2 regions of the Candidatus Pantoea symbiotica genome follow, and region 1 is predicted to be linked to the other one. Evidence: predicted binding sites of a transcription regulator. Region 1 holds the regulator's gene; the other holds the start of a gene.

The links. Region 1 encodes PurR, which represses purine synthesis genes. Its sites were predicted from a motif close to CANGCAAACGTTTGCNTG; they were not measured.
Region 2: the regulator PurR is predicted to act here: its motif matches at 11,510-11,527, upstream of rbsD (D-ribose pyranase).

Annotation. Positions count from the first base shown of each region.
Region 1 covers NZ_JBSZHR010000002.1:1,595,409-1,611,511, reverse strand. The annotation lists gene ACXIZX_RS08100 (aldo/keto reductase) at 1-600, opposite strand, end outside; gene ACXIZX_RS08095 (DUF1289 domain-containing protein) at 673-912, opposite strand; gene eptA (phosphoethanolamine transferase EptA) at 1,141-2,778, shown strand; gene ACXIZX_RS08085 (TetR/AcrR family transcriptional regulator) at 2,818-3,414, shown strand; gene nemA (alkene reductase) at 3,465-4,562, shown strand; gene gloA (lactoylglutathione lyase) at 4,664-5,071, shown strand; gene rnt (ribonuclease T) at 5,179-5,847, shown strand; gene ACXIZX_RS08065 (Grx4 family monothiol glutaredoxin) at 5,883-6,218, opposite strand; gene ACXIZX_RS08060 (C40 family peptidase) at 6,583-7,374, shown strand; gene cydH (cytochrome bd-I oxidase subunit CydH) at 7,431-7,520, opposite strand; gene purR (HTH-type transcriptional repressor PurR) at 7,794-8,819, shown strand; gene punR (DNA-binding transcriptional activator PunR) at 8,816-9,727, opposite strand; gene punC (purine nucleoside transporter PunC) at 9,838-11,040, shown strand; gene cfa (cyclopropane fatty acyl phospholipid synthase) at 11,352-12,500, shown strand; gene ACXIZX_RS08030 (riboflavin synthase subunit alpha) at 12,550-13,194, opposite strand; gene ACXIZX_RS08025 (MATE family efflux transporter) at 13,393-14,766, shown strand; tRNA gene ACXIZX_RS08020 (tRNA-Val) at 14,901-14,977, shown strand; tRNA gene ACXIZX_RS08015 (tRNA-Val) at 14,981-15,057, shown strand; tRNA gene ACXIZX_RS08010 (tRNA-Val) at 15,077-15,153, shown strand; gene pykF (pyruvate kinase PykF) at 15,496-16,103, shown strand, end outside.
Region 2 covers NZ_JBSZHR010000002.1:3,956,990-3,973,092, forward strand. The annotation lists rRNA gene ACXIZX_RS19080 (23S ribosomal RNA) at 1-1,828, opposite strand, end outside; tRNA gene ACXIZX_RS19085 (tRNA-Glu) at 2,043-2,117, opposite strand; rRNA gene ACXIZX_RS19090 (16S ribosomal RNA) at 2,207-3,746, opposite strand; gene ACXIZX_RS19095 (hypothetical protein) at 4,149-4,361, opposite strand; gene mdtD (multidrug transporter subunit MdtD) at 4,300-5,703, shown strand; gene rbsR (ribose operon transcriptional repressor RbsR) at 5,700-6,692, opposite strand; gene rbsK (ribokinase) at 6,697-7,626, opposite strand; gene rbsB (ribose ABC transporter substrate-binding protein RbsB) at 7,691-8,566, opposite strand; gene rbsC (ribose ABC transporter permease) at 8,593-9,564, opposite strand; gene rbsA (ribose ABC transporter ATP-binding protein RbsA) at 9,561-11,069, opposite strand; gene rbsD (D-ribose pyranase) at 11,077-11,496, opposite strand; gene ACXIZX_RS19135 (YgiW/YdeI family stress tolerance OB fold protein) at 11,669-12,064, opposite strand; gene qseB (quorum sensing response regulator transcription factor QseB) at 12,245-12,907, shown strand; gene qseC (quorum sensing histidine kinase QseC) at 12,904-14,235, shown strand; gene kup (low affinity potassium transporter Kup) at 14,247-16,103, opposite strand, start outside.

The sequences.
Region 1 (16,103 bases):
CTGGCACTGATCGAGCGAGCCATCCAGCAGCGACGTTTGCTCCAGCGGGGAGATTTCCAGTTGATTAGTGACCAGACTAAATGGCAAACGCGATTGCAGCAGCGTGAACTGAGACGCAGTGAAGTTAGAGACGCCAAAATGGCGCACTTTGCCGCTCTGATGCAACGCCGTAAACGCTTCGGCAATTTCATCCGCGTCCATCAACGGGTCCGGACGATGAATCAGCAGCAAATCGAGGTAATCGGTATTGAAATGGCGCAGCGAGTTCTCGGCGCTGTGCAGAATGTGGCTGGCTTCGGTGATGTAGTGACCAATGCGGTGTTCGGGTTTGGCGCGCGTCGCAATGCCGCATTTAGTGACGATTTGCAGCTTTTCACGCAAACCTGGCGTGAGGCGCAGTGCTGCACCAAAGGCGGCTTCACACTGGTAATCGCCGTAGATATCAGCATGATCGACAGTGGTAATGCCCAGCGCTAAATGGTGCTCAATAAACTGCACCACTTGCTGCGGCGTCATGCCCCACTCCATTAAACGCCAGTAACCGGCAATCAGCGGTGAAAAGGACGGTCCCTGCGGTGAAATAGCCTGCGGTTGTAACATGGTTAAACTCCCCTAAACACGATTCCAGATAACGAAAGCGGGAGTATAACGGAAAGGCAAATCGTCGTTTTCTTAAAACAGTTCCGGTTGTTGTGGATCATGATCTTCATCGACTTTTTGCTGGCGCTGCAGGCGCAAAAAGCGTTGCCGGCACAAGCGCAGCACATCGCGCTTTTGCGCATCGCTGAATTTCATCCAGTTAAAGCGCTCTTCCCGGCTGCGTAAACAGCCACGACAATAGCCACGCGCGTCACTCTGGCAAATGCCACGACACGGGCTGGGAACGGGGAAGAACTCTAGTTGCTCGGCCACATGCACTCCGCAATTAACATCTCAAATCACATTGATAACAGCTTAATGACATTGTGCAAAGAGTATACGGGCATTGCGCATAATCAAGCCATCGCGGCATTTCGTTACGCCTGTTTACCAAAAAGCCAGCATTTAAAGGATTTGGATTGCTTACGTTTAATCTTCGTTAAGGTTTTCCTCATCTTGTCTTCATACGATTGTCACATTACCTCTTACCGTTGAGTTTTCATGAGATTCCCGATCACCTTTCAGTGCGGCACCAACGGATTTAATCTTATTGCCGCCCTGTTTTTCGCATTAGTCCTGAATGCCCTTTTCTTGCTGCGCGCCTGGGAAATGATCCCTTACGATCACGTCCACGATTATCTGTTCGCCGCCAGTATTCCGCTGGTGCTCGCCTCGGCGTTCTATTTTCTCTTCTCGCTAGCCGCCTGGCCTTATCTGCGCAAACCGTTGCTAATTGCGCTGGTATTGGTTAGCGCCGCCGCCAATTACTTCATGCACAGTTTTGGCACGGTGATCGACACCAATATGATTCAAAACGTCTTTGAATCCGACCCGCAGGAAGCCGGTGCGCTGATCAGCAGTCGCTATCTACTCTGGATGCTGTTGATGGGGATGGTGCCGGTGGCGCTGATTTGCGGCGTGCGCATCAATAACGGCACGCGCTGGTGGTGGAATCTGCTGCAACGCCTGACGGGCGCACTGGGCGCAATATTACTCATATTGCTGATGGCGGCGCTGTTTTACAAAGATTACGCCTCGCTGATTCGCAACAATAAAAACCTGATCAAGATGATTACTCCGGCCAACGTGGTTAGCGGTACTGGCCACTATGTCGATCAACGTTATCTGCAAGGTAGTCAGGAATTGGTAAAGATTGGCGAGGATGCCCACAAAGGCCCATTAATCTCCGCAGCAACCAAGAAAACGCTGGTGGTGTTAGTGGTGGGTGAAACGGCGCGTGCCGAGAATTTTTCGCTGGGTGGCTACGCGCGTGACACCAATCCGGAGCTGAAAAAACAGCAGGTCATTTACTATCCCAACGCCATTTCCTGTGGCACAGAAACCGCTATATCGGTGCCCTGCATGTTCTCCAATATGCCACGCGTGCATTACGACGCGAATCTGGCGCACCACCAGGAAGGCGTGCTTGATATCCTGGCGCATGCCGGCGTGAGCGTGCTGTGGCGCGAAAACGATGGTGGTTGCAAAGGCGCCTGCGACCGCGTGCCGCACACCGACATGACACAGTGGAAACTGCCGCAATATTGTCACGATGGGTTTTGCCAGGATGATGTGTTGCTGCATCGTCTTGATAACTATATTGATAGTCTGCACAACGACGGCATTATTGTACTGCATCAAATGGGCAGCCACGGTCCGGCCTATTATCAGCGTTATCCGGCTGAGTTCCGCCGTTTTACGCCCACCTGCGACAGCAAACAGATTCAGGATTGCGATCATCAGGCATTGGTAAATACCTACGATAACTCGCTGCTGTATACCGACGCCATGCTGAGCCGCACCATCGATAAGCTCAAAGGCCTGAGCGATCGCTTCAATGTGGCGCTGGTCTATCTCTCCGATCACGGCGAATCGCTTGGCGAGCGCGGGATGTATCTGCACGGTGCGCCTTATATGTTTGCGCCCTCACAGCAAACACACATTCCTCTGCTGATGTGGATGTCACCGGGTTACGCGGCGGCGAATCACATCAATGAAGCCTGTTTGCGCCAGCAAGCTGCCGATGCAAAGGTATCGCAAGATAATCTTTTCCATACGCTTTTAGGTATGTTCAATATCCAGACTCAGCAGTATCAACCGCAGTTGGATATGAACAGATCGTGCCAAACCGCCACCTGAGGGTTGCGCTAGACTGACTGGTCTAATAACCTGCGACCCATGAATAAGACTCTGCAACGCAACGACACTCGTGAACATCTGCTCGCTATTGGCGAGCAGGTTTGTTTACAGCGCGGCTTTACCGGCATGGGATTGATCGAGATGCTGGCGCTGGCGGAAGTCACTAAAGGCTCGTTCTACCACTATTTCGGTTCGAAAGAGGCCTTTGGCGTGGCGCTGATTGAGCGCTACTTCGCCAACTTCCAGCAACAGATTGATCAGCAGCTGAATCTGCCCGGTTTACCGCCGAGCGAACGCCTGTTAGCGCATTTCCGCTACGGCGAAAGGCTGTTTATCGAGCAAGGTCATATTGTTGGCTGCCTTGGCGTGAAATTGTCAGCCGAAGTGTGCGATCTCTCCGAACCCATGCGCGATGCCCTGCAACAAGGCGCCAATGCCATCATCGCTGCCTACACGCGCTGTTTGACTGAGGTAGCCGCTGAGCAGCCGCTGCCGTTTGGGCAAACACCGCAGCAACTGGCGCAGCGCTGCTACTTGTTGTGGCTCGGGGCCAGTTTGCAGAGCAAGATTTCCCGAGAGCCGGGTCCGATTAGTCTGGCGCTCGAAACCATCGAACAGTGGCTGATAAGTCACTGATTTTTAAAAATCGTCGTTACTAGACGACCGGTCTTCCTGGAGCAATCAATATGGCGAGTAAGCAGCTGTTCTCCCCACTCAAAGTGGGCGCGATTACCGTACCGAACCGCATTTTTATGGCCCCGTTGACGCGCCTGCGCAGCATTGAGCCGGGCGATATTCCGACGCCGCTGATGGCTGAATATTATCAGCAGCGCGCCAGTGCCGGTTTGATCATCACCGAAGCCACCCAGATCTCTTTCCAGGCGAAAGGCTATGCCGGTGCGCCGGGTCTGCACACACAGCAGCAAATTGCCGCGTGGAAAATGATTAACGAAGGCATTCATGCCGCTAACGGTCACAGCGCCGTGCAGCTGTGGCACACCGGTCGCATTTCTCATAATAGCGTGCAGCCAGAAGGCAAAGCGCCGGTCGCACCGACCGCGCTAGCGGCAGGTACGCGCACTTCCCTGCGCGCTGCGGATGGTTCTGTCTATCGTGAAGACACCTCAGTACCGCGCGAGCTGTCAGTGGCTGAAATTCAGCAAATCGTCAAAGATTTTGGCCAGGCCGCCGCCAATGCGCGCGAAGCCGACTTCGACCTGCTGGAACTGCACTCAGCGCACGGTTACCTGATGCATCAGTTCCTCGCACCCGGCTCAAACCAGCGTAGCGATGAGTACGGCGGTTCGATTGAGAAACGTGGTCGTTTCGCGCTGGAAGTGGTTGATGCGGCGATTGCTAACTGGTCTGCCAATCGTATCGGTATCCGCGTTTCGCCAATCGGTGCCTTCCAGAATCTGGAAAATGGCCCGGAAGAAGAGAAAGCGGCATTGTGGTACATCGCCGAGTTGGGCAAGCGCGGCATCGCCTATCTGCACCTTTCTGAGCCAGACTGGGCAGGCGGACAGCCTTATAGCGATGCATTCCGTGAGAAAGTGCGTGCGCTGTTCCCGGGCGTGATTATCGGTGCCGGTGCTTACACCGTTGAGAAAGCAGATGATCTGATTGCACGCGGCCTGATTGACGCGGTGGCGTTTGGTCGCGACTTTATCGCTAACCCGGATCTGGTTGCTCGTTTGCAGCAAGATGCGCCACTCAATCCGCAGCGTCCTGAGAGCTTCTACGGCGGCGGCGCGGAAGGTTACACCGATTATCCAACCCTGTAAGAAAATGGCTGCCGCGTCGGATAGGCGGCAGCGTTGTTTCATCAGTGTGTATACTTAGTTGTCTTGTCATTCACTGATGACGTTTTAAAAAAGAGGATGTTATGCGTTTACTTCACACCATGTTACGCGTTGGCGATTTGCAACGTTCTATCGATTTCTACACCCGCGTGCTCGGCATGCGCGTGCTGCGTCAGAGCGAAAACACCGAGTACAAATACACGCTGGCATTCGTTGGCTACACCGAAGAGAGCGAAGGCGCGGTGATTGAGCTGACTTACAACTGGGGCGTGGATAAATACGATCTCGGCAACGCTTACGGCCATATCGCGCTGGGCGTGGACAACGTGGCTGACACCTGCGAACGCATTCGCAGCGCGGGCGGCAACGTGACGCGTGAAGCGGGCCCGGTAAAAGGCGGTTCTACCATTATTGCGTTTGTCGAAGATCCAGACGGTTACAAGATCGAACTGATTGAAAACAAACATGCCGGTCACGGCTTAGGCAACTAAGGTTGCTGGTCAGCCTGCTATTTGCAGGCTGACTTCCCTCTCCTGCTGCACCCTCCTGCGATTTTTGCCATAATGCGCGCTGCCCTATTTATTGCCATGAGATCCTGATGTCTGAATCGAACGCTTTAAACGCTCTCCACCAACGCTTCCGCGGTTTTTATCCTGTTGTGATCGACGTTGAAACCGCAGGTTTCAATGCACAAACCGATGCACTGCTGGAAATTGCAGCCATAACGCTGAAAATGGATGAAGACGGCTGGTTGCACCGCGATGAAACGCTGCACTTCCATGTGGAACCGTTTGAAGGCGCCATTCTGAATCCTGCGGCGCTGGCGTTTACCGGCATCGATCCCACCAATCCGCTGCGTGGTGCGGTAAGCGAATACGAAGCGCTGCATGCGATTTTTAAAATGGTGCGCAAAGGCACCAAAGATAGCGGCTGCAATCGCGCCATTATCGTGGCGCACAATGCCACTTTCGATCTCAACTTCGTGATGGCGGCCGCAGAGCGCGCCAGCCTGAAGCGCAATCCGTTCCACCCTTTTGCCACCTTTGATACCGCAGCGTTAAGTGGTTTAGTGCTGGGGCAAACCGTGCTGGCGAAAGCCTGTAAAGCGGCGGGAATGGAGTTTGATAGTACGCAAGCGCATTCGGCGCTGTATGACACCGAGCAAACCGCGACGCTGTTTTGTGAGTTGGTGAACCGCTGGAAACGCCTGGGCGGCTGGCCGCTGGCTTTCAGTGAAGAACCCGCAGACGACGCGTCTGTCGAGTAAGCAAAGAAAAGGCCGACATTTGTCGGCCTTCTGCATTATTCCGCTTCTTTATACTTCTCAGCGGTCTCTTTCAGCAGTGGCTGAAGTTCACCGCGCTGGAACATCTCAACGATGATGTCGCAGCCGCCGACCAGTTCACCATCGACCCACAGCTGCGGGAAGGTTGGCCAGTTAGCGTATTTTGGCATTTCAGCGCGAATGTCCGGGTTCTGCAGAATGTCCACGTATGCGAAACGCTCGCCACACGCAGAAAGCGCCTGCACGGCTTGCGCCGAGAAACCGCAGCTTGGCAGCTTTGGAGAACCTTTCATGTACAGCAGAATCGGGTTTTCTGCGATCTGACGCTGAATTTTTTCAACAGTACTCATTATTGCCTTCCTTAATCTTCTACTTCGTGTTTGTTTATTGTAGCGATTTCGCTCCCGGACTGAAAACGGGATTTTGCGTTTGCACTGGCTAATCGCCATGTTTGTTAAGTTAACGCATGACAAATAACATTTTCATATCATTAATTGGCATTAATAAATTAATAATTAGCAATAGTTTCGCTGCGTTAACCAGCTGAAATAGCTCATTTTTGCTACAGAATCAATCTGGTAACATATTAATGGAAAAAGGCCTTACCTTTTGGAAAAAAAGTGGATTAGAATTGCCTCGGCGCTGATCGCTTGATCAGATTTCTCTCACTTTAACGCAGTCTGCTTTCATTCAGCCTGCTTAACCTGTAACCGGATTATGCGTCTACTAATAACGCTTTTCATACTGGCTTTCGCCCAACTGTTTTTTAATGTGGCTGCTGCATCTCCGCATGCGCCCGTTAATGCCAGTTCGCTTAAAGCAGAGAAAAAGAGCGCACGTGAAGACGAGCGCCGCAAACGACGCCCGGTGAAAACCACCACCAAAAAATCGCGCCTGACTGCTGTTCAAAAATTCAAACTCAAAAAACAGACCAAAACAGAAACTGCGCTGCATAAAACCACCAGCAAAAAATCCCCGCTGAAACTCTCTGCTAAGAAATACGGTCATCAACGTTTAGCGAAGAAAACACCTGAGATCGCCGTCGATGATGAAGCATTAGCGCTGACCGGCATCAAAATGAGTAAGGCGCACCGCCAGCGTTATCAAAAGGCGCGTGAAACGGCGATGACCAAATTAATGGGCCAACTCGGCAAACCTTATCAGTGGGGCGGCACTTCGCCACACACCGGTTTCGACTGCAGCGGCTTAGTGTGGTACGCCTATAAAGATCTGGTGAAATTCAAATTCCCGCGCACCGCCAATGAGATGTATCACCTGCGCGATGCGGCACCGATTAAGCGTGAAATGCTGGAGAAAGGTGATCTGGTGTTCTTCCGCATCAATAATCGCGGCACTGCCGATCATGTTGGCGTGTATCTCGGCAACGGGAAATTCATTCAGTCGCCGCGTACCGGCAAAGATATTCAGATTAGCGTATTGGGTGAGGATTACTGGCAAAAACACTATGTGGGCGCGCGTCGTATGATGACGCCAAAAACTATTCGCTAGCTGTTGCGCAACAATCATAAAAAAGCCGGATGCTGTTCTCAGCTCCGGCTTTTTTGTTAATGCATGATCGCGGTAAAGCTGAAGGCGATAATCATCAACAGTGCGCCAACAGTGGTCATTAGCGCCAGCTTCAGGTCGGTATTCATTACAACTCCTTAGTCACACAATTATTAGGGTTAAAGCGATTTTCGCACAGCAATGGGCAAAAATCTCGTGTTATCCGCGCCAGCTTGCTAGAATCGCCGCCTTTCGTTGCGCAACAGATTTTGCGCATGCTGTATTTACAGCGTGATGAAGTGATTTCGCCTGCTAAAACACACCATTTCGCCTGCTTTTTGGGCTATAAAAGCATTAGCAGACGCAAACGTTTAACAATATACTTATCAGTAAGTTGCGATAAGCCCAGGAGTACCATTTTCATGGCAACAATTAAAGATGTCGCAAAACGCGCGGGTGTCTCAACCACCACGGTTTCGCATGTCATCAACAAAACGCGTTTCGTTGCGGAAGAGACGCGTAACGCCGTATGGGAAGCGATCAAAGAATTACACTACTCGCCCAGTGCCGTGGCGCGTAGTCTCAAAGTTAATCACACCAAAACCTTAGGTTTGCTGGCGACCTCCAGCGAAGCGCCCTATTTCGCTGAAATTATCGAAGCGGTGGAGAACCGTTGTTTCGAACGCGGCTACACGCTGATTCTCGGCAACGCGCATAACGATCTGCAAAAGCAACGTGCTTACCTGTCAATGATGGCGCAAAAGCGCGTCGATGGCTTGCTGGTGATGTGTTCTGAGTATCCAGACGATTTGCTACAGATGCTGGAAGAGAACCGCAACATTCCCATGGTGGTGATGGATTGGGGTGCATCGCGCGGTGACTTCACCGATACCGTGCAGGACAATGCGTTTCAGGGCGGCTATCTCGCCGGGCGTTATCTGATTGAACGCGGTCATCGCGATATCGGTGCCATTCCCGGCCAGATGGAGCGCAACACCGGCGGCGGCCGTCACGCTGGCTTCCTGCAGGCAATGAACGAAGCGGACATTACGGTGCGTCCTGAATGGGTAGTTCAGGGCGACTTTGAGCCTGAATCGGGCTATCAGGCGATGCAGCAGATTTTAAATCAGAAACAGCGCCCAACGGCGGTGTTCTGCGGCGGCGATATTATGGCGATGGGCGCGATTTGCGCTGCTGATGAGATGGGCTTGCGCGTACCGCAGGATATCTCGGTCATCGGCTACGATAACGTGCGCAACGCGCGCTATTTCACGCCAGCGCTGACCACCGTGCATCAGCCAAAAGCCGAACTGGGTGAAAAAGCGCTGGAAATGCTACTGGATCGCATCACCAGCAAGCGTGAAGATCCGCAAACCATTGAGGTTCAGCCAACGCTGATTGAGCGCCGTTCGGTGGCGTACGGTCCGTTCCGCGACTATCGCCGCTAAGCAGACACTTCGCTGAGCCATTCGTGGTTCAGCGTTTCGGCATCCCCGAGATAAGCCAGTAACCACTCCAGCGCCGGTGACGCGCGCTGTTCTGACCAGCTGACGCAGCACGGACTGTCCGGAAAGGCCTGCGGCAGTGCCAGTTCGACCAGTTTATGGCTATCCAGCAGCGGACGTGCCAGATGGCCCGGCACCATTCCAACGCACAATCCTGCCAGCAAACAATCCATTCCGGTTTCCCATTCTGGTACCACCAGACGTCGCTGATTATCCAGCGTCCATGTCATACGGCGCGGCAACGCACGCGAGGTATCTTCCAGCACCAGCGATGGCCATGCCCGCAATGTTTCATCATCCAGCTCCCTGCTGTTAACCAGTGGATGATCGGGACTCACTACACAACGCCAGTTCAGTGCGCCCATATCCTGAAAGGCAAAACGTCCGCCCACCGGAATCGCCTGGGTTGCGCCAATAGCCACATCAACCCGGCCATCAGCCAATGCATCCCATACGCCGTTGAACACTTCGTAGCTGATAATCAGCTCCATATCGGGAAAATGGCGATAGAAATCCTTCACTAACTGCCGCGTGCGCTGCGGTTTAACAATGCAGTCAACCGCGATACTTAGCTCCCCACGCCAGCCATTTGCCAGTTGCTGACACTGTCGACGGGTTGCCAGCATTTTTTTGATAACAGATCGCCCTTCACGCACAAAATGCTCGCCCGCGGGTGTCATCACCACTTCGCGGTGCTGACGCTCAAACAGCGGCACTGCCAGCCAGGTTTCCAGCTGTCGTACGGTATAGCTGACGGCAGAAGGCACACGATGCAGCTCCTGCGCTGCCGCACTAAAACTCCCAGTGCGCGCCACCGCATCCACCACTTCAAGCGCATATTCTGACCACATAATTTTGCCTTCAAAAAATTTAACAGCACTATGCAAATATTAGCGTTTCACAAAGCGCGTTGCATCCTTTTACACTCCCCGGCGTTCAACCTGCCCAAAAGAGAATCAACATGTTGTCGTCTAAAGCATTTATGCCTTATCTTGCCGTGCTCAGCATGCTCGGCTTTCTTGCCACGGATATGTATTTACCTGCCTTTGGCGATATGCAGCGTGATTTCGCTAGCGCACCTGGCACCATTAGCGCCAGCCTGAGTCTGTTTCTCGGCGGTTTCGCCTGTGCCCAGGTATTTTGGGGGCCGCTGTCAGATCGTTACGGGCGTAAACCAATTTTGCTGGCCGGTTTAGCCATCTTCGCCCTTGGTTGTCTGGGGATGCTTTGGGTGACCGATGTCCGCCTGATGCTGGCGCTGCGTTTTGTGCAGGCGATTGGCGTGTGTGCTGCTGCCGTGAGCTGGCAGGCGCTGGTGGTGGATCACTATCCAAAAGCCAAAGCCAATAAAGTGTTTGCGACAATTATGCCGCTGGTTGCGCTGTCTCCGGCGCTGGCACCGCTGCTCGGCGCCTGGCTTATCGGCCACTTCCACTGGCGCAGCATCTTTATCACATTGACGCTGGTTGCCGTGGTGTTGCTGATCGGTACGCTGCAGTTAACCTCGCCTAAGCGCGAGAAAGTTGCGGCAGGCAAACAACCTGGATGGTTGACCTTGCTGGGCACCCGCGTTTACAGCGGTAACGTCTTGATCTACTCGGCGTGTTCGGCGAGCTTTTTCGCCTGGCTGACGGGATCACCTTTCATTCTCGCCGCTGCTGGCCTGACGCCGGGCGATATTGGCCTGAGCTATATTCCGCAGACCATTGCATTTCTGATTGGTGGCTTTGGCTGCCGCACGCTGTTAAATCGTTATCAGGGCGCGCAACTGCTGCCGTGGTTGCTGGTGTTGTATAGCCTGAGCATCCTGAGTTTGTTTGTCATCGCCCTGATGCCCTCAGCGCCGCTGTTTGTATTGTTGATGCCCTTCTGCGGCATGGCGCTGGCCAATGGTGCGATCTATCCGATTGTGGTTGCTAGCGCATTAGCGCCCTTCCCGCACGCCACCGGTAAAGCCGCAGGATTACAGAACTTATTCCAGTTAGGATTATGCTTTGTTGCCAGCCTGCTGGTCTCCGCCGGCCTTGAACAGGCGTTGTTCAACACCACGTTAGTGATGGTCGCCACCGTGGTACTGGCGTGGGCGGGCTTTGTCTGCCAGCGATCGCTAAACGCACAAAGTGATATTGCCCACACTTCCCGTCCCTGCGAAGATAATCTCTGACTCAATGATTTTCGTTAGCAAACTAACGATAACCCGTTGAATATTGACCCACGTGAGCATATACTCTGTGGGTCAGTAATTCTGTATTAAATCAATAATATAAATGTAATACCTTTAGCGACACTGTCGCGGGATGGCGTCTGCACATTATCCGGTGCGGCGACCCACTTTTCTGCTCAAATTCATACCTCTGTACTACGTCGTACAACGTCGGATTTCTGGCGCACGGATTTTCCGTGAGTTCTCTCACAGGTCTTGGGAAATTGGCTATTCTTTTTCTCAGGTTCAGATCGGAAGGTGATGGAGAAGCTATGAGTTCATCTGTTATAGAAGAAGTGAGCCTTGAAGAAAACCACTGGTATCGGATCGTCAATGAACTGCTAGAGCGGGCTGATATTGCAGTTAATGGCACTCGTCCCTGGGATATTCAGGTAAAGCATCCAGATTTTTTTAAACGCGTTCTTGAGGAAGGATCGCTCGGATTAGGTGAAAGTTACATGGATGGTTGGTGGGAGTGCGAACAGCTAGATATGTTCTTCCATCGCGTTTTAAAACACCATCTGGATAAACAATTACCCCGGCATTTTAAAGATACGTTGCGCATCGCCGCCGCGCGTCTCACTAATTTGCAATCAAAAAAACGCGCCTGGATTGTGGGTAAAGAGCATTACGACCTTGGTAATGATCTATTCTCACTGATGCTTGATCCTTATATGCAATATTCCTGCGGCTACTGGAAAGATGCTGATACCCTGGAAAACGCGCAGCAAGCCAAACTGGATATGATTTGCCGCAAGTTGCAACTTGAACCGGGCATGACGTTGTTGGATATCGGTTGTGGCTGGGGTGGACTGGCAGAATACGCCGCGCGCCATTATGGCGTCACGGTGCATGGCGTGACTATTTCAGCTGAGCAACAAAAACTGGCACAACAACGCTGTGAAGGACTGGATGTGACTATATTACTTCAGGACTATCGCGACCTGAATAATCAATATGATCGCATCGTTTCTGTCGGTATGTTTGAACATGTCGGGCCGAAAAACTATGCCACTTATTTTGATGTTGCTGACCGCAACCTCAAACCAGACGGCATATTTTTGCTGCACACCATTGGCGCCCTCACCACAGATATGAATGTCGATCCGTGGATTGATAAATATATCTTCCCGAACGGTTGTTTGCCGTCAGTGCGTCAAATCGCTGACGCCAGTGAGCCACATTTCGTCATGGAAGATTGGCATAACTTTGGCGCAGATTACGATACGACGTTAATGGCATGGTATGAACGTTTTCAGGCGGCGTGGCCGCAGCTGGCTGAGAAATATGGCGAACGTTTTAAACGAATGTTCGACTATTATCTCAACGCCTGCGCCGGTGCGTTTCGTGCCCGTGATATTCAGCTGTGGCAGGTAGTATTCAGTCGTGGCAAGGATGGCGGTTTACGCGTTGCGCGTTAATAAGCTTTCAAATGAATCAAGGCGCCGCATGGCGCCTTTTTTAACGGTATTATTCTGCGCCAGCAATCTGCGCCAGTGCAGCGGCTTCACGCTGCGCTAATACGCGCTCAACCGTTTCCACAATGGCCTGCGTATGCGGATCAATCTCAATATTGACCTTATGACCAAACTTCTTCGCGCCTAAAGTGGTGCGCTCCAGCGTTTCCGGAATCAAATGCACACAGAATTTGCTTTTCGTCACGTCGCCAACGGTCAAACTAATTCCATCGATACCCACGAAACCTTTGTGCAGAATATATTTGATCTGCGTGGCGTCCTGTAATTTAAACCAGATTTCGCGGTTGTTTTCAGACTGGATGATTTTGCAGATTTCCGCCGTGGTCATAATATGGCCAGACATTAAATGGCCGCCAATTTCATCACTGAACTTCGCTGCACGCTCAATATTCACCACATCCCCCACCTTTAATTCACCCAGGTTGGTAATGCGCAGTGTTTCTTTAATCAGATCGAAGCTGACCAAATCGCCGTTAATCTCGGTTACGGTCAGGCAGCAGCCGTTGTGTGCCACCGATGCGCCAAGCGCCAGTCCCGGTAACAGATCCTCCGGTAAGCGCACAATATGGGTTCGAAACAGATCTTTCTCTTCAATGCCGACAATTTCTGCCGTGCCTTGCACAATTCCAGTAAACATAATCTCAGCCTCTGCAAATTTTGCGTCAGTTTATCACAGCTTGTTGGCGGCAGCTTAATTTGGCGGAGTTCCAACTTTACACAAATTGCTAAACAAAATGCGATCAACGTTTGGCGGAAGCCAGCGCTGCCGCTACACTATGCCGCGCATTCTTTGGGGATTTAGCCCCGCTCTCTTCTTTAATTAAGCAGGTGTAACGTGCAGAAGTATTTTACAGAAGCGCGTCAATTGCTGGCCCTCGCGATCCCGGTCATCCTTGCTCAGGTGGCCCAGACGGCGATGGGATTTGTAGATACTGTTATGGCCGGTGCGGTAAGCGCCACGGATATGGCCGCCGTTGCTGTCGGCACCTCTATCTGGCTTCCCGCCATTCTGTTTGGTCATGGTCTTCTACTGGCTTTGACGCCTACCGTTGCGCAACTCAACGGTTCAGGACGACGCGAACGTATCGCGGAACAAGTGCGCCAGGGATACTGGATGGCAATTGCCGTTGCGCTACTGATTATGGTGGTGCTGTGGAATGCCGGTTATCTGATTAACACCATGCATGACATCGATCCTGAATTGGCCGCCAAAGCCGAAGGATACCTGCATGCGTTGCTGTGGGGCGCACCGGGATATCTGTTGTTCCAGGTGATGCGCAACCAGTGTGAAGGTTTGTCGAAAACCAAACCGGCGATGCTGCTCGGCTTTCTCGGACTGATGGTGAACATTCCGCTCAACTATGTCTTCATTTACGGGCATTTCGGTATGCCGGCCTTAGGCGGCGTCGGCTGCGGTGTGGCGACGGCATCGGTATATTGGGTGATGTTCCTGGTAATGCGCTTCTGGGTGAAACGCATGGCAAGCATGCGCGATATCCGCATGAAAACGCGCTGGTCCGCGCCGTCACGCGCAATCTTGTCACGCCTGTTCACGCTGGGTTTGCCAGTGGCGTTGGCGCTGTTCTTTGAGGTGACACTGTTTGCCGTGGTTGCGCTTCTAGTATCACCACTCGGCATCGTCAAAGTGGCCGGGCACCAGATTGCGCTCAACTTCAGTTCGTTGATGTTCGTGTTGCCGTTGTCGCTCGGCGTGGCCACCACCATTCGTGTTGGCTATCGACTCGGACAAGGTTCAGCCGAACAGGCGCGCGTTGCCGCGTGGACTGGGCAAGGCGTCGGCATCAGCATGGCGGCCATCACCGCGCTCTTTACCGTGATCTTCCGTCATGATATCGCCGCGCTTTATACCGCAAATCCTGAAGTCATTACCCTTGCGGCGCAACTGATGCTGCTGGCGGCAATCTATCAGTTCTCAGATTCGATTCAGGTGATTGGCAGCGGTATCTTGCGAGGATATAAAGACACGCGCTCGATCTTCTTCATTACTTTTATCGCGTATTGGGTGCTGGGTTTGCCGGTGGGTTATGTACTGGCGATGACGGATTGGGTATTGCCAAAACTCGGTCCCGCCGGTTTCTGGTGTGGCTTTATTATCGGCCTGACCTCCGCAGCAGTGATGATGATTTGGCGCATCCGTCGTTTGCAGCGCCTGCCTGCGCAAGTGATTTTAGCGCGCGCCGCGCGCTAAGTGGCTGGTAACGGCGAAAAAAACGACGCATAGCACAGTTGCTGGTCAGTCGTAGGGGAAAAACACTTTTTCCCCTTGCCAGCATCACAGCCTGCCGTTAATATTCGTCCCCGCTGTCGCCCTGACAGCGTGTTGCGCTCTTAGCTCAGTTGGTTAGAGCACCACCTTGACATGGTGGGGGTCGATGGTTCGAGTCCATTAGAGCGCACCAAGTGCGTCCGTAGCTCAGTTGGTTAGAGCACCACCTTGACATGGTGGGGGTCGGTGGTTCGAGTCCACTCGGACGCACCAATTATTGAATATTCTGCATGCGCTCTTAGCTCAGTTGGTTAGAGCACCACCTTGACATGGTGGGGGTCGATGGTTCGAGTCCATTAGAGCGCACCACTCTGGTTTTATCTCCTTGCGCAACACCTTTTTCTTGATCTGCATCGTCTTTATCACGCCGCTTTTATATTGGTTTTCGCATACTTAGCGACTATACTATGCCGCGTTGTTCCACCTGAAAGGTTTCAGCGCTAACGTGCCTATGCAAACAACTCCAATGATTTGCGCAACACTGATCACTCAGTTCCCTCGCGTACTGCATAACTTCTCTGCACGCTTTGCTTTCGTCTCCTATTCTTATTTCTGTGAAATCCGTTCCAACACCATAAATATTCTCACTTCGGTGCCATGCGCATCGAATCCCGACCTTTATCATCCATCACAACTTATAGAAAACCTGACATGAAAAAGACCAAAATCGTTTGTACTATCGGTCCAAAAACCGAATCTGAAGAGATGCTGACCCAACTGCTGGAAGCGGGCATGAACGTGATGCGCCTGAACTTCTCGCACGGGGATTACGCTGAACACGGCCAACGCATCACCAACATGCGTGCTGTTATGGAAAAAACCGGTCGTCAGGCCGCTATTCTGCTGGACACCAAAGGTCCGGAAATTCGTACCATGAAACTGGAAGGCGGCAACGATGTGTCGTTGAAAGCCGGCCAGACCTTCACTTTCACTACCGATCAGTCGGTAATTGGTAACAGCGAACGTGTTGCCGTGACCTACGCCGGTTTCACTGAAGACCTGAAAATTGGTAACACCGTGCTGGTCGACGATGGCTTGATCGGTATGCAGGTGACTGAAGTCACTGAGAACTCAGTGGTCTGTAATGTCCTGAACAACGGCGATCTGGGTGAGAACAAAGGCGTTAACCTGCCAGGTGTCTCCATTCAGCTGCCTGCACTGGCGGAAAAAGATAAGCGCGACCTGATCTTTGGTTGCGAGCAGAACGTTGATTTCGTCGCCGCTTCATTTATCCGTAAGCGTTCTGACGTGCTGGAAAT
Region 2 (16,103 bases), 2.4 Mb from region 1:
ACACCGTATACGTCCACTTTCGTGTTTGCACAGTGCTGTGTTTTTAATAAACAGTTGCAGCCAGCTGGTATCTTCGACTGGCTTCGGCTCGGGGAGCAAGTCCCTCTACCTACGCGCCAGCGTGCCTTCTCCCGAAGTTACGGCACCATTTTGCCTAGTTCCTTCACCCGAGTTCTCTCAAGCGCCTTGGTATTCTCTACCTGACCACCTGTGTCGGTTTGGGGTACGATTTCGTGTTACCTGGAGCTTAGAGGCTTTTCCTGGAAGCAGGGCATCAGTTACTTCACCACCGTAGTGGCTCGTCATCACGCCTCAGCCTTAAGATATCCCGGATTTACCAAAGATATCAGCCTACACGCTTAAACCGGGACAACCGTCGCCCGGATAACCTAGCCTTCTCCGTCCCCCCTTCGCAGTAACACCAAGTGCAGGAATATTAACCTGCTTCCCATCGACTACGCTTTTCAGCCTCGCCTTAGGGGTCGACTCACCCTGCTCCGATTAACGTTGAACAGGAACCCTTGGTCTTCCGGCGAGCGGGCTTTTCACCCGCTTTATCGTTACTTATGTCAGCATTCGCACTTCTGATACCTCCAGCACCCCTCACAGGACACCTTCAACGGCTTACAGAACGCTCCCCTACCCAACAACGCCTAAGCGTCGCTGCCGCAGCTTCGGTGCATGGTTTAGCCCCGTTACATCTTCCGCGCAGGCCGACTCGACCAGTGAGCTATTACGCTTTCTTTAAATGATGGCTGCTTCTAAGCCAACATCCTGGCTGTCTGTGCCTTCCCACATCGTTTCCCACTTAACCATGACTTTGGGACCTTAGCTGGCGGTCTGGGTTGTTTCCCTCTTCACGACGGACGTTAGCACCCGCCGTGTGTCTCCCGTGATAACATTCTTCGGTATTCGCAGTTTGCATCGGGTTGGTAAGCCGGGATGGCCCCCTAGCCGAAACAGTGCTCTACCCCCGAAGATGAGTTCACGAGGCGCTACCTAAATAGCTTTCGGGGAGAACCAGCTATCTCCCGGTTTGATTGGCCTTTCACCCCCAGCCACAAGTCATCCGCTAATTTTTCAACATTAGTCGGTTCGGTCCTCCAGTTAGTGTTACCCAACCTTCAACCTGCCCATGGCTAGATCACCGGGTTTCGGGTCTATACCCTGCAACTTAACGCCCGGTTAAGACTCGGTTTCCCTGCGGCTCCCCTATACGGTTAACCTTGCTACAGAATATAAGTCGCTGACCCATTATACAAAAGGTACGCAGTCACCCCATAAATGAGGCTCCCACTGCTTGTACGTACACGGTTTCAGGTTCTGTTTCACTCCCCTCGCCGGGGTTCTTTTCGCCTTTCCCTCACGGTACTGGTTCACTATCGGTCAGTCAGGAGTATTTAGCCTTGGAGGATGGTCCCCCCATATTCAGACAGGATACCACGTGTCCCGCCCTACTCTTCGAACTCACAGTATGTGCACTTTCGTGTACGGGGCTATCACCCGGTATCGCGCGACTTTCCAGACGCTTCCACTAACGCACAAACTGATTCAGGTTCTGGGCTGTTCCCCGTTCGCTCGCCGCTACTGGGGGAATCTCGGTTGATTTCTTTTCCTCTGGGTACTTAGATGTTTCAGTTCCCCAGGTTCGCCTCGCAACACTATGTATTCATGTTGCGATGATGCACTGAGTGCACCGGGTTTCCCCATTCGGACATCGTCGGCTGTAGCGGTTCATATCACCTTACCGACGCTTTACGCAGATTAGCACGTCCTTCATCGCCTCTGACTGCCAGGGCATCCACCGTGTACGCTTAGTCGCTTAACCTCACAACCCACAGGCGTTTTGCAACGCTGCGGACTGCAAGCATTTGAGAGACTCGAACATGTTGTTATTCATTTCTTATTACGGAGAAATGAACCAACACGTCGTTTCAATTTTCAGCTTGTTCCGGATTGTTAAAGAGCAATATCTCAAACATGACGGTTAAGCCAGTTTTGAGATACTTCGTGGAGACACCTTTCACCTGTCACCAAGCAAGTGGCGTCCCCTAGGGGATTCGAACCCCTGTTGCCGCCGTGAAAGGGCGGAGTCCTAACCGCTAGACGAAGGGGACACGAGTAGTGTCACGACTTCGCAGCCGTCTTGCTCATTACTTTTTATCAGACAATCTGTGTGAGCACTGCGCGGGAAGGTATCTTCAGGTAAGGAGGTGATCCAACCGCAGGTTCCCCTACGGTTACCTTGTTACGACTTCACCCCAGTCATGAATCACAAAGTGGTAAGCGCCCTCCCGAAGGTTAAGCTACCTACTTCTTTTGCAACCCACTCCCATGGTGTGACGGGCGGTGTGTACAAGGCCCGGGAACGTATTCACCGTAGCATTCTGATCTACGATTACTAGCGATTCCGACTTCACGGAGTCGAGTTGCAGACTCCGATCCGGACTACGACGCACTTTATGAGGTCCGCTTGCTCTCGCGAGGTCGCTTCTCTTTGTATGCGCCATTGTAGCACGTGTGTAGCCCTACTCGTAAGGGCCATGATGACTTGACGTCATCCCCACCTTCCTCCAGTTTATCACTGGCAGTCTCCTTTGAGTTCCCGGCCGAACCGCTGGCAACAAAGGATAAGGGTTGCGCTCGTTGCGGGACTTAACCCAACATTTCACAACACGAGCTGACGACAGCCATGCAGCACCTGTCTCAGAGTTCCCGAAGGCACCAAAGCATCTCTGCTAAGTTCTCTGGATGTCAAGAGTAGGTAAGGTTCTTCGCGTTGCATCGAATTAAACCACATGCTCCACCGCTTGTGCGGGCCCCCGTCAATTCATTTGAGTTTTAACCTTGCGGCCGTACTCCCCAGGCGGTCGACTTAACGCGTTAGCTCCGGAAGCCACTCCTCAAGGGAACAACCTCCAAGTCGACATCGTTTACGGCGTGGACTACCAGGGTATCTAATCCTGTTTGCTCCCCACGCTTTCGCACCTGAGCGTCAGTCTTTGTCCAGGGGGCCGCCTTCGCCACCGGTATTCCTCCAGATCTCTACGCATTTCACCGCTACACCTGGAATTCTACCCCCCTCTACAAGACTCTAGCCTGCCAGTTTCGAATGCAGTTCCCAGGTTAAGCCCGGGGATTTCACATCCGACTTGACAGACCGCCTGCGTGCGCTTTACGCCCAGTAATTCCGATTAACGCTTGCACCCTCCGTATTACCGCGGCTGCTGGCACGGAGTTAGCCGGTGCTTCTTCTGCGGGTAACGTCAATCGGTGAAGCTATTAACTCCACCGCCTTCCTCCCCGCTGAAAGTACTTTACAACCCGAAGGCCTTCTTCATACACGCGGCATGGCTGCATCAGGCTTGCGCCCATTGTGCAATATTCCCCACTGCTGCCTCCCGTAGGAGTCTGGACCGTGTCTCAGTTCCAGTGTGGCTGGTCATCCTCTCAGACCAGCTAGGGATCGTCGCCTAGGTGAGCCATTACCCCACCTACTAGCTAATCCCATCTGGGCACATCCGATGGTGTGAGGCCCGAAGGTCCCCCACTTTGGTCTTGCGACGTTATGCGGTATTAGCTACCGTTTCCAGTAGTTATCCCCCTCCATCGGGCAGTTTCCCAGACATTACTCACCCGTCCGCCACTCGTCACCCGAGAGCAAGCTCTCTGTGCTACCGTTCGACTTGCATGTGTTAGGCCTGCCGCCAGCGTTCAATCTGAGCCATGATCAAACTCTTCAATTTAAGTTTGATTTGCTGAAACAAGTTCAGCGGTGCTCATCTGTAAAACGTCATAATGAATTTCATTATGTGTTCACTCGTGAGGCTTTGATATTTTTTACGTCCGGAGACGCTGATATCAATCCTGCGAGTGCCCACACAGATTGTCTGATAAATTGTTAAAGAGCGTTGCGAACAGCGGCCGAACCGCCTGTCGCGAGGTGGCGTATATTACGCTACTCTCCTTCGGAGTCAAACACTTTTTTCAGCGTTTTCATCCGGCGGGATGAATTTCTTCACTCCCTGCTGAGCCGTCTGCGTTGCCGCTTTGCCGTCTCAGTGGTGGCGCATTATAGGGAGTTATTCGGAGGTGACAAGGGTTAATTGCAAAAAAATGACTGAGCGCCTCTTTTTTAAACGAACGCGTTAAAAACAGACATTTCCAGGCGAAGAATCAGTCAAAATCGCCGCTTCATCGGCACAAATCAGCGCCATCACCTTAAACACCAATGCTATTCTCTTTAACCAAACGTAATTTCTTTGTCGCAGGCTGACAATTATTCGAGAAGGACTTTCAATGATTCGCTCCGCGCGCAGTATGGCCGGCTTGCCCTGGATCGCCGCCATGGCGTTTTTCATGCAAGCACTTGATGCCACCATCCTGAATACTGCGCTTCCTGCTATCGCCACCAGCCTTGAACGTTCTCCTTTAGCCATGCAATCCGCCATCATCAGTTATACGCTAACGGTGGCAATGCTGATCCCGGTGAGTGGCTGGTTGGCCGATCGTTACGGCACACGCAAAATCTTCATTCTTGCGGTATCGCTATTTACGCTGGGTTCGCTGGCCTGTGCCTTATCCGGGTCATTGAGCATGTTAGTGGTCTCGCGCGTGGTGCAAGGGATTGGCGGAGCGATGATGATGCCCGTCGCGCGCCTGGCACTATTACGCGCTTATCCGCGCAGTGAACTGCTGCCGGTGTTGAACTTCGTTACCATGCCGGGTTTAGTGGGGCCCATTCTCGGCCCGATGCTGGGCGGATTGTTAGTGACCTACGCCAGCTGGCACTGGATATTCCTCATCAACATTCCCATCGGTATCGCCGGCATCTTTTACGCACGCAAATATATGCCGGACTTCACTACCCCAAAACGCCGCTTCGACTTTTCAGGCTTCCTGCTGTTTGGTTTGGGTCTGGTGTTGATCTCGGTCGGCATCGAACTGTTCGGCGAGCGCGTGGTATTGCCATGGCAAGCTTTGCTGGTGCTGTTTAGCGGCATTGCATTGCTTCTTCTTTATATAGTGCACGCGCGCCGCCATCCGGCACCGCTGATTAATCTGCCAATGTTTAAAACCCGCACCTTCTCGGTCGGCATCATTGGCAACATCGCTTCACGTCTGGGAACCGGCTGCATCCCGTTCCTGATGCCGCTGATGTTGCAAGTGGGCTTTGGTTATCCCGCGCTGATTGCCGGTTGCATGATGGGACCGACGGCGATTGGCGCGCTGCTGGCGAAATCCACGGTGACGCAAGTGCTGCGCCGCTTCGGTTATCGCCATACGCTGGTTGGTATCACCATCATCATTGGCATATTGATCGCCACCTTCTCACTGCAATCGCCGGGAGGCAGCGTGGTGATGTTGCTGGCGGCACTGTTGATTCTGGGGATGGCGATGTCTACGCAGTTCACCGCGATGAACACCATCACGCTGGCGGATTTAAATGATGAGAACGCCAGCGGCGGGAACAGTGTGCTGGCGGTAACGCAACAGCTGTCGATCAGCTTTGGCGTAGCAGTGAGCGCCGCAGTGCTGCGTTTCTATCAGGATGTCGAGGCTACAACCGTCGCGCAATTCCACGCCACCTTCCTGACGATGGGTGTCGTCACAGTGTTGTCAGCCTTTACCTTTATGATGTTACGTCCGGGCGATGGTCGTAATCTGATCGCCAACCGCGAGAAAAAGAAGAAAACGGCTTAGACCGAACCGCGCTCCACCAGCTCCGGCGTCAACACCAGCGTTTGCTGACTGGCGTCGGGATCGCTCATACGATGAATCAAAGTATCAATCGCCAGTTCACCTAACTCATCTTTCGGCTGATGAATGGTGCTAAGCGGCGGTGTCAGGTAACGCGCCAGCTCAATGTTGTCATAGCCCATCACCGCAATATCCTGCGGCACACGCAATCCAGCCTGGAACAAGGCGTGATAGACGCCAACCGCCATCGCATCGTTGCTGGTAAAGATCGCTTCTGGCAGCGTATCCAGCGTCAGCAATTGATTCATGGCGTTGAAGCCGCCCTGAAACTCAAAATCGCCATCAACCACATAACCCGACGGAACCGCCAATCCGCTGTTGGCCATCGCTTTATGGAAGCCCTCAAGACGCAAACGCGCGGGGGTTTTATCCTGCGGGCCGGCAATACAGGCAATACGCGTATAGCCGCGATCGATAAGATGCTGAGTTGCCAGCTCGCCGCCGAGCAGCGCGTTATCCTGAATAATGTCGCCGCGCCCTTCAAATGGGGCCCAGTCCATCATCACCATCGGCACCGACGGATAGCGATTGAGGATCTCCGCTGAAGGCAGGTGGGTTTCGGTGCACATCATTAACAAACCATCGACACGCTTTTGCATCAGCGTCTCGAGGCTGCGATTCATACGTTCTTCATCGCCTTCGGTATTACACAGAATCAAGCTGTAGCCGCGTTCGTAGCAGCTGTTTTCCACGCCGCGCACCACTTCGGAATAGAACGGGTTACTGCTGGCGGTCAGCAGCATGCCGATGGTGCGGGTTTGTTTGATCTTCAGGCTGCGCGCCAGCGCGGACGGCGCATAGTTAAGCTCGCGAATCGCCTGATCCACCTTTTCACGCACCTGCTCGCTGACAAAGCGATTGTTATTAATGACGTGTGAAACGGTGGAGGTCGAGACGCCCGCCAGGCGGGCGACATCTTTCATGGTAGCCAAGCGCTTAGCCCTGTTGCTGCAGGAAGGCGTCGATCTCAGTGCGCCACGGCACTGAGGGCTGCGCGCCCGGACGCGTTACCGCAATCGCGGCAGCGGCATGGGCGAAACGTACGGCATCGTGCATTGGCACACCTTCCAGACGTGCGGTAATAAACGCACCGTTGAAGGTATCACCCGCCGCAATAGTATCGATGGCCTGCACGCTGAAGCCCGGAATGCGCACGCCATTGCCTTGCTCACTCAGCCACACACCGCGACGGCCTAAAGTGATTAACACGGTATCGATACCTTTGGCATGCAATGCCGCAGCAGCACGCGCGGCATCTTCATCGCTCTTCACCGCAATGCCGGTGAGAATTTCTGCTTCGGTTTCATTTGGCGTGATGATGTCGATAAGCGCGAGCAGTTCATCAGAGAGCGCGGTGGCCGGCGCGGGATTCAGGATCACTTGCGTCTGCTGCGCGCGGGCAATCTTCGCGGCGGCCAGAACGCTTTCCAGCGGAGATTCCAGCTGCATCAGCAACGCATCGGCATCGGCAATCACTTGCTGGTGCTGCGCAACGCGAGTCGGCGTCAGCGCGGCATTGGCACCGGAATAGATGCCGATATTATTTTCGCCTTCGCCATTCACGAAGATCATCGCTACACCGGTCGATTCATCAGCGACGGTTTCAACCGGTGCGGTATCAATACGGTCTTGCTGCAACTGCTGACGAATGCGCTCGCCGATATCATCGGCGCCTACGCAGGCAATAAAGGCAATGTCTGCACCGGCACGACCGGCAGCCACCGCCTGATTGGCCCCTTTGCCGCCAAAGGCAATTTGGTACTGTTTCCCGATCACCGTTTCGCCCGGACGTGGAAAGTGGGCGAGGTTAAGGATGTGATCGGCATTGATGCTGCCGAGAACGGCCAGTTTTGCGCTTGTGGTCATTGGGATTCATCCAGAAAGATGCGCCACCAGGACGGTGGCGCGTTGCCCTGCTTTTCTTTACTTATTATTTGGTAACCAGCTTCAGGTCAACCGGATTAACCGCCTGCACCTTTTCGCCTTTCAATACTTTATCGGCAGTCTGCACGCCAATCACACCAATCTTGTCTGGCATCTGAGCCACAGTGGCGGTCAGTTTACCTGATTCGACAGCTTTCACACCGTCAGCGGTGCCGTCAAAGCCCACCACCAGCACGTCGGTTTTCCCGGCAGTTTGCAGCGCACGCAGCGCGCCCAGCGCCATTTCGTCGTTCTGAGCGAAGACGGCCTGCACATCCGGATGTCCCTGCAACAGGTTCTGCATTACGTTCAGACCTTTAGTACGGTCGAAGTCAGCAGGCTGGCTCGCCAGGATGTTGAATTTGTGCGCATCAGCCGCTTGTTTAAAGCCTTCGCCACGCTCACGCGCCGCAGACGTACCGGCAATGCCTTGCAGTTCAATAATTTTCGCGCCATCACCCAGTTTTTTGGCGATGAAGTCACCGGCCATTTTGCCGCCGAAACGGTTGTCAGAAGCCACGTGGCTCACTACGGTGCCCTGTGCTGCCACGCGGTCCAGCGTGATCACCGGAATATTCGCCTGGTTTGCCATCTTAACGGCGTTACCCACCGCATCAGAATCGGTTGGGTTAATCAGCAGCAGCTTGGTGCCGCGCACCGTCAGATCTTGCACGTTCGCCAGCTCTTTCGCTGGGTTGTTCTGCGAATCCAGCACCACGAGGTTATAACCCAGTTGGTCAGCTTCTTTCTGTGCGCCATCTTTCAGAGACACAAAGAACGGATTATTCAGGGTTGAAACCACCAGAGCAATGGTGTCCTTTGCCATTGCGCCAGCACTGAGGGTGGCGCCAAGAATGACGGCCAATGCAGTTAACTTTTTCATTTTTAAATCCTGTGTGAAGGTCAGAGTTATTTACTGCTTTTGTTATCCACCAGCACCGCTAGCAGAATGACGACGGCTTTAACAATCATTTGGTAGTAAGACGATACGCCCATCAGATTCAGGCCGTTGTTCAGGAAACCGAGGATCAACGCACCAATCAGCGTGCCCATGATGCGACCTTTGCCGCCCGCCAGGCTGGTACCGCCCAGCACCACCGCCGCGATCGCATCCAGTTCATAACCGGTGCCCGCGGTAGGTTGTGCGGAAGAGAGACGCGCCACCTCGATGGTGCCCGCCAATGCCGCCAGCAGGCCGCACAGCGAATAAACGATGATTTTGACGCGATTAACGTTGATGCCCGACAAGCGCGTCGCCGCTTCGTTGCCACCCAACGCATAGATGTAACGACCAAGCCGCGTGTGATGCAGCATGTACCACGCCAGTCCAAACACCGCGACCATCAGCCACACCGGCGTTGGGATGCCCAGCGGACGACCGATACCGAACCAGCCAAACAGATCGGCGTTATCGTTGAAGCCGGTATTGATCGGGCTGCCGTTGGTGTAAACCATGGTGACGCCGCGCAGCAGCAGCATCATCACCAGCGTGGCGATGAAAGCCTGCACCTTGCCGCGCGCCACAATCACGCCGGTAATACCGCCAATCGCCGCTCCCAGCGCCAGCGAAGCCGCAACGGCCACCAGCGCATTGACTTCTAATCCGACAATCGATGCCGCCACCGCGCCAGTCAGCGCCAGCAGCGAGCCCACCGACAGATCAATACCTGAAGTCAGAATCACCAGCGTCATGCCGACCGCCATAATGGCGTTGACCGAGGTCTGCTGCAGAATGTTGAACATGTTGGCCAGCGTGAAGAAGTTCGGGCTCTGGCTGGCAACCACGGCGATCAGCACGATCAATGCAATCAGTGATTTCTGCTCCAGCAGCCAGGCTTTGCTGAACCAGCGACGGCTGGCGGGTAAGGTTTGGGTGCTCATACAACTAACTCCTCGCTGTGTTGCTTACCGACTGCCGCCGCCATCAGGGATTCCTGGGTAGCTTGCTCACGGGAAAATTCGCCACTCAGATGGCCTTCATGCATCACCACGATGCGATCGCTCATGCCCAGCACTTCCGGCATTTCCGACGACACCAAAATGATGCTCAGCCCTTCGGCTTTAAACTGATTAATTAACTGATAAATTTCTTTTTTTGCCCCGACATCGACGCCGCGTGTTGGCTCATCAAGAATCAACACATCCGGGCGCGTCATCAGGCCGCGCGCAATCGCTACTTTTTGCTGATTACCGCCGGATAGCAGGCCAATCGGCTGCTCCATTGAAGGAGTTTTGACGTTGAACAGGCGGATAAAATCGCCCACCGCCAACTGCTCGTCGCTGTGTCTCAGGTTGCCCGCGCCGGTGCTGAAATAGCGCAGCGCGGTCAGCGACATGTTCTCTTTCACCGACATGCCCAACACCAAACCATCGCGCTTACGATCTTCGGAGATATAAACGATGCCGTTCGCCAATCCGTCTTGCGGGGAGCGGGTGGTGATTTCGCGGCCATTCAGCGTGACTTTACCTTTACTGCGCGGCAGCGCGCCGTACAGCACTTTCATCAGTTCGGTACGTCCCGCGCCCATCAGGCCCGACACGCCAAGGATTTCCCCTTTGCGCAGCGTAAAGCTGACGTCATCAACGCCCGGGCCGCTGAGGTTTTCAACTTTTAAGCGGATCTCACCCGGCTGCTGATCGATACGTGGATATTGATCTTCCAGCTTGCGGCCGACCATCATCTCGATCAGGCTCTCTTCGCTGAGATCGCACACCGCGCGCTCGGCAATAAACTGCCCATCGCGGAACACGGTGACGTCATCGCAAATCTCGAAGATCTCTTTCATGCGGTGCGAGATATAGACGATGCCGCAGCCCTGCGCTTTCAGTTCGTTGATGACGCGGAACAGCGACAGCGTTTCGGTATCGGTCAGCGCATCGGTCGGTTCATCCATAATGATGACCTTCGACTCGAAGCTGAGCACTTTGGCGATCTCGACCATCTGCTGATCGCCAATCGACAAATCGCCCACCAGCTTATGACTGCTGAAGCGCAGATTGAGGCGCTTTAATAGCTCATCCGCCTCGGCGTACATCTTTTTCCATTCGATGCGGCCAAAGCGGTTAACAAATTCGCGGCCAAGGAAGATATTCTCGGCGACGGTCAGTTGCGGAATCAGGTTAAGTTCCTGATGGATAATGCCAATACCCGCTTCCTGCGACGCTTTCGGGCCAGAAAACGCCACATCCTGACCAAGCCACTGCATGGAACCGGCATCCATGCTGTAAATGCCAGTCAACACTTTCATCATGGTGGATTTGCCCGCGCCGTTTTCGCCCACCAGCGCCATTGCGCGTCCTGGATAAACGGCGAGCGATGCGCCATTCAGCGCCTTTACGCCAGGAAACGACTTTTCAATCCCTTTGAGTTGCAGTAACGGTTGCATAGCGGCCTCAGAAGGTCACGCCGGCGCTCAGGATGACATTCGCATACGGAGAACACTCTCCGCTGCGAATGACCGCCTGACTACGCTGCGTTTGTTGTTTGAATTGTTCATGGCTGGTGTAACGAATGGTGATGATATTCCCCTGGTGCTGTTGCAAGGCTTCGAGCACGGCGAGCAGTGCGCTGTGGAGCTGCGGATTGTGCTGCTTAATCTCCTCCGCCATCAGGGCGCTTTCGACCTGCATCTCCTGCGTGACAACCTCAACCACCTGTAAAAATTCGGGCGTACCCGGCGTTAACGCCAGATCGATGCGCTGTGGACCAGCCGGAATCGGCAAGCCTGCATCTGCAATCGTCAGCGTATCGGTGTGCCCCAGGCGAGCAATCACATGAGAGACTTCAGCGTTTAACAAGCGACCTTTTTTCATTTATTCCACTCCACAGCGAAACGTTTCGCTGTTCGGGAGTGTATAAAATGCGCACGGCAACTCAATGGCGGCATCACGGAAATGTGATCGCCATCGAAACGTTTCGCTTGAGCCAGAGAGAATTTGAGTTTGGTAGGATGTTGGAGCCGCTGCTGCGGCCCCGAAGCAGGGATTAAGGCAGTTTACGCACCTGTTTCACGTCCAGTTCGATGGAGTTGAAATCTTTATCCAGTTCGCCGGTCAGTTCTACCTGATCCTTCGGCGTGATGGTCAAACCGTTCCAGCGTTTATGATCGATCTCGACCTTCATGGTGCCGGTGGCATCACGGAACTGATAATCCTCATCACCGATTTGCTTCTCAAGCGTACCGCGCACGGTGATCCAGCTATCGTCCTTCATCTCTTCTGCCTGTTTCACCGTGACAACGCTGGTGTTATCGGCTTTGAAACCACCGGACTTCACCTGCGCGGATGGCGCATTCGGGTCAACAAAGCCACCTTGCTGAGCGGCAAGAACCGGCGTGGCGGCCAGAGCGATGATAGCTAACAGGGCTGCAGATTTTTTCATATTTCACCTCTTTTCCATGAATGTGTCGGTTTACGGCAGCTATTTCACCATAAGGTTCTTAACAGGATCTTAAGAGAATCCGTTGAGCTAACATTCATGAAAAATAGTCTATTTGCCGGGATTTTCGCTGTACAAGAGCGATTGTGCTTCGTATAACTCCGCTTAACAGAAGGAGAGTTGATGCGCATTTTACTGATAGAAGATGACTCGCTGATTGGCGACGGGTTGAAAGTCGGGTTGACCAAACTCGGATTCAGCGTGGATTGGTTTGTCTCCGGCGAAGCCGGATTTCAGGCGTTGACGGCCGCGCCCTGGGACGCGGTGGTGCTGGATCTATCGCTGCCAGAACGCGATGGTCTGGATATCCTGCGTCAGTGGCGCCAGCAAGGACAGGATGTACCGGTGCTGATTCTCACCGCGCGCGATGCGCTCGATCAGCGCGTACAGGGATTGCAGCTCGGCGCCGACGATTATCTGTGCAAGCCGTTTGCATTATCAGAAGTGGCGGCACGCTTGCAGGCGCTGATCCGTCGCCGTCACGGCCAACTGCAGCCGGAACTCAAACACGGCAAAGTGGTGATGGCGCCCGGCAGCCACAGCGTGCAGTGCGATGGTGAAGCCGTCAGCCTGAAGAGCCGCGAACTGGCGCTGCTGGAGCTGTTTCTGCGCAATCCCGGCCGCGTGCTGACGCGCAGTCAGCTTGAGGAAAAGCTCTACAGCTGGGATGAAGATGTCTCCAGCAATGCGGTGGAAGTGCACATTCATCATCTGCGCAAGAAACTCGGCAGCCAGTTTATTCGTACCGTACACGGCGTCGGTTATACGTTGGGAACGGAAGAATGAGTCTGTTTCTGCGCCTCGCCATCGGCTTTGTGCTGCTGATTATGCTGTGCGGCGGCCTTGCCAGCCTCAGCGCCTGGCACCAAACCCGCGATACGGTAGACGAGCTGTTTGATACTCAGCAAATGCTGTTCGCCAAACGTTTAATTACGCTCGATCCCACCTCGCTACAGGACGAAAAACTGCCTAAAACCAAGTCGATCCTGCGTCATCATCGTGGCGATCAGGATGACGATGCGCTGGCGTTTGCCATCTTCAGCGCTGACGGCCAGCCGCTGCTCAATGACGGCGAAAATGGGCGTGATTTACAGTTTGATTACCAACGTGATGGCTTTACCGATGGCCGCCTACGCGGCGATAAAGATAGCTGGCGCTTAGTGTGGCTAACTTCCGCGGATAAGCGTTATCGCGTGGTGGTTGGGCAAGAGTGGGAATACCGCGAAGATATGACGCGCGATCTGGCGCTCAGTAGCCTGCTGCCATGGTTGATCGCCATGCCTTTTATGCTGCTGTTGCTGCTGGCGCTGGTGTGGTTCGAGCTGCGCCCATTGAAGCGCCTCACGCTTTCGCTGCATCAACGAGCGCCGGACGATGCCACGCCATTGCCGGACACGCGCCTGCCTAAAGAAGTGAAGCCGCTGGTGGTGGCGCTTAACGGCTTGTTTAGTCGTATGGCGCATCTGGTGCAGCGCGAACGTCGCTTTACCTCCGATGCCGCCCATGAACTGCGCAGCCCGTTGGCGGCGCTGCGCGTGCAGAGCGAAGTGATTCAGCTGGCCGATGATGATGAAGCGATGCGTAAACGGGCGATTCTGCAGCTGGACAGCGGCATTGTGCGCGCCACGCGTTTGGTGGATCAGCTCTTAACGCTGTCACGCGTGGAAGCTGACGACCTGCGCAGCGAATTTCAGCCGGTGGCGCTGGCGCCGCTGCTGCAAAACCTGCTGGCGGAGCACTTCCCGCAGGCGGAACAACAAGACACCGCTTTGCAATTCACCAGCCACGCCGAACCGGTGATGAACGGTCATCCGCTATTGCTGGGTTTGATGGTGCGAAACCTGCTGGATAACGCGCTGCGCTATTCGCCGTCGGGCAGCACTATTGATGTACAGCTCAATGCCCGCGCCATTACCGTTGATGATAACGGGCCGGGGGTCAGCGATGAGCAGTTGGCAAGGTTGGGTGAACGCTTCTGGCGACCGCCGGGACAGGCGCAAACCGGCAGCGGATTAGGGCTTTCCATCGTGAAGAATATTGCCCAACTGCACGGCATTCGCTTGCAGTTCAGCCAGCGCGCCAGCGGAGGATTGCGCGTCACCTTAAGTTGGTGACGCGCACAGCGTTAAATCTCGACCTGGGTTCCCAGCTCGATCACGCGGTTAGGTGGGATTTCAAACTGATCCGGCGCGCGCAGCGCATTGCGTTGCAGCGCGAGGAACAGCTTGCCGCGCAGGCGCAGATACCACGGACGATCGCCGATAATCAGCGATTCATGCGACATAAAGAAGGAGGTTTCCATCATGCGGCAGTTTAGGCCTTCAAGGCCGCAGCGGTGGAAAATCTCTTCGACGTTTGGCGTTTCGCGCCAGCCATAGCTTGCCACCACGCGCCAGAAAGTTGGCGATAACTGTTCGATGGTCACGCGACGCACATTGTGCACATAAGGCGCATCTTCCGTACGCAGCGTCAGCAGCACCACGCGCTCATGCAACACTTTGTTGTGCTTGAGGTTATGCAGCATGGCAAACGGAATCACGTTCAGCGCCCGCGACATATACACCGCAGTGCCCGGCACGCGTACCGGCGGCGATTTCTCCAGCGACGCGATCATCGCTTCGAGGGAATTGCCGTGCTCATGCATACGACGCAGCAGGCGGAAACGCTCGCTTTTCCAGGTGGTCATGATGATGAACATCATCAACGCCAGCGTCAGCGGCAGCCAACCACCGGAGAACACCTTGATCAGGTTGGCGGAGAACAGCGACACGTCGATGATCAACATGGCAATCAGAATCAACACCACCAGATAGCGGTTCCAGTGCCAGTTTTGAATCGCCACGGTTGAACAGAGAATAGCTGTCAGCACCATGGTGCCGGTTACCGCAATGCCGTACGCCGCCGCCAGATTGCTGGAGTGCTCGAAGCCGACAATCACAATCACTACCGAGAAATAGAGCAGCCAGTTAATCACTGGAATATAGATCTGCCCGGACTCCTCTTCTGAGGTGTGCACAATGCGCATCGGTGGCAAATAGCCGAGACGCACCGCCTGACGCGTTAATGAGAACACGCCGGAAATCACCGCCTGCGACGCAATCACCGTGGCTAAGGTCGCAAGAATCAACATCGGGATCAGCATCCAATCCGGCGCGAGCAGGAAGAACGGGTTTTTGATCGCTTCGGGATGTTTGAGCAGCAGCGCGCCCTGACCAAAGTAGTTGAGCACCAGCGAAGGCAGCACCACGATGAACCAGGCAAGACGAATCGGGAATTTACCGAAGTGGCCCATATCGGCATACAGCGCTTCTACGCCGGTAATCGCCAGCACCACCGCGCCCAGCGCGAAGAAGGAAACGGTTTTATATTGGATGAAGAAGTGCACCGCCCAATACGGGTTCATCGCATGCAGGACGTCAGGATTGTCAATAATGCTGCGCGCGCCCAGAACCGCCAGCACCAAAAACCACAGCAGCATCACCGGCGCGAACAGCTTGCCGACAATGCCGGTGCCGTGTTTTTGGATAACAAACAGTAAAGTCAGCACTGCAATCGCCAACGGCACGATGTAGGCATCAAGACTTGGCGCGGCAATTTCCAGACCTTCGATCGCCGATAGCACCGAAACCGCCGGCGTAATCACCACTTCGCCGTAGAAGAAGCTGCCGCCAATCAGTCCCATGATCACCAGAATTGCCGTGGCTCTGGCGCCGGTATGGCGTCCGGCCAGCGACATCAGCGTTAAAATCCCGCCTTCACCGGCGTTATCCGCGCGCATCACGTAGCTGATGTACTTCAGCGACACCACCAGAATCAGCAGCCAGAAGATCAGCGACAGGAAGCCAAATACCGCTTCGCGCTCTACGCCAAATCCAAACTGACCAGAGAGACATTCACGCAATGTATAGAGCGGGCTGGTACCGATATCGCCATACACCACGCCAATTGCCGCCAGCGTGACTGCCCCAAGGGACTGTTTCTT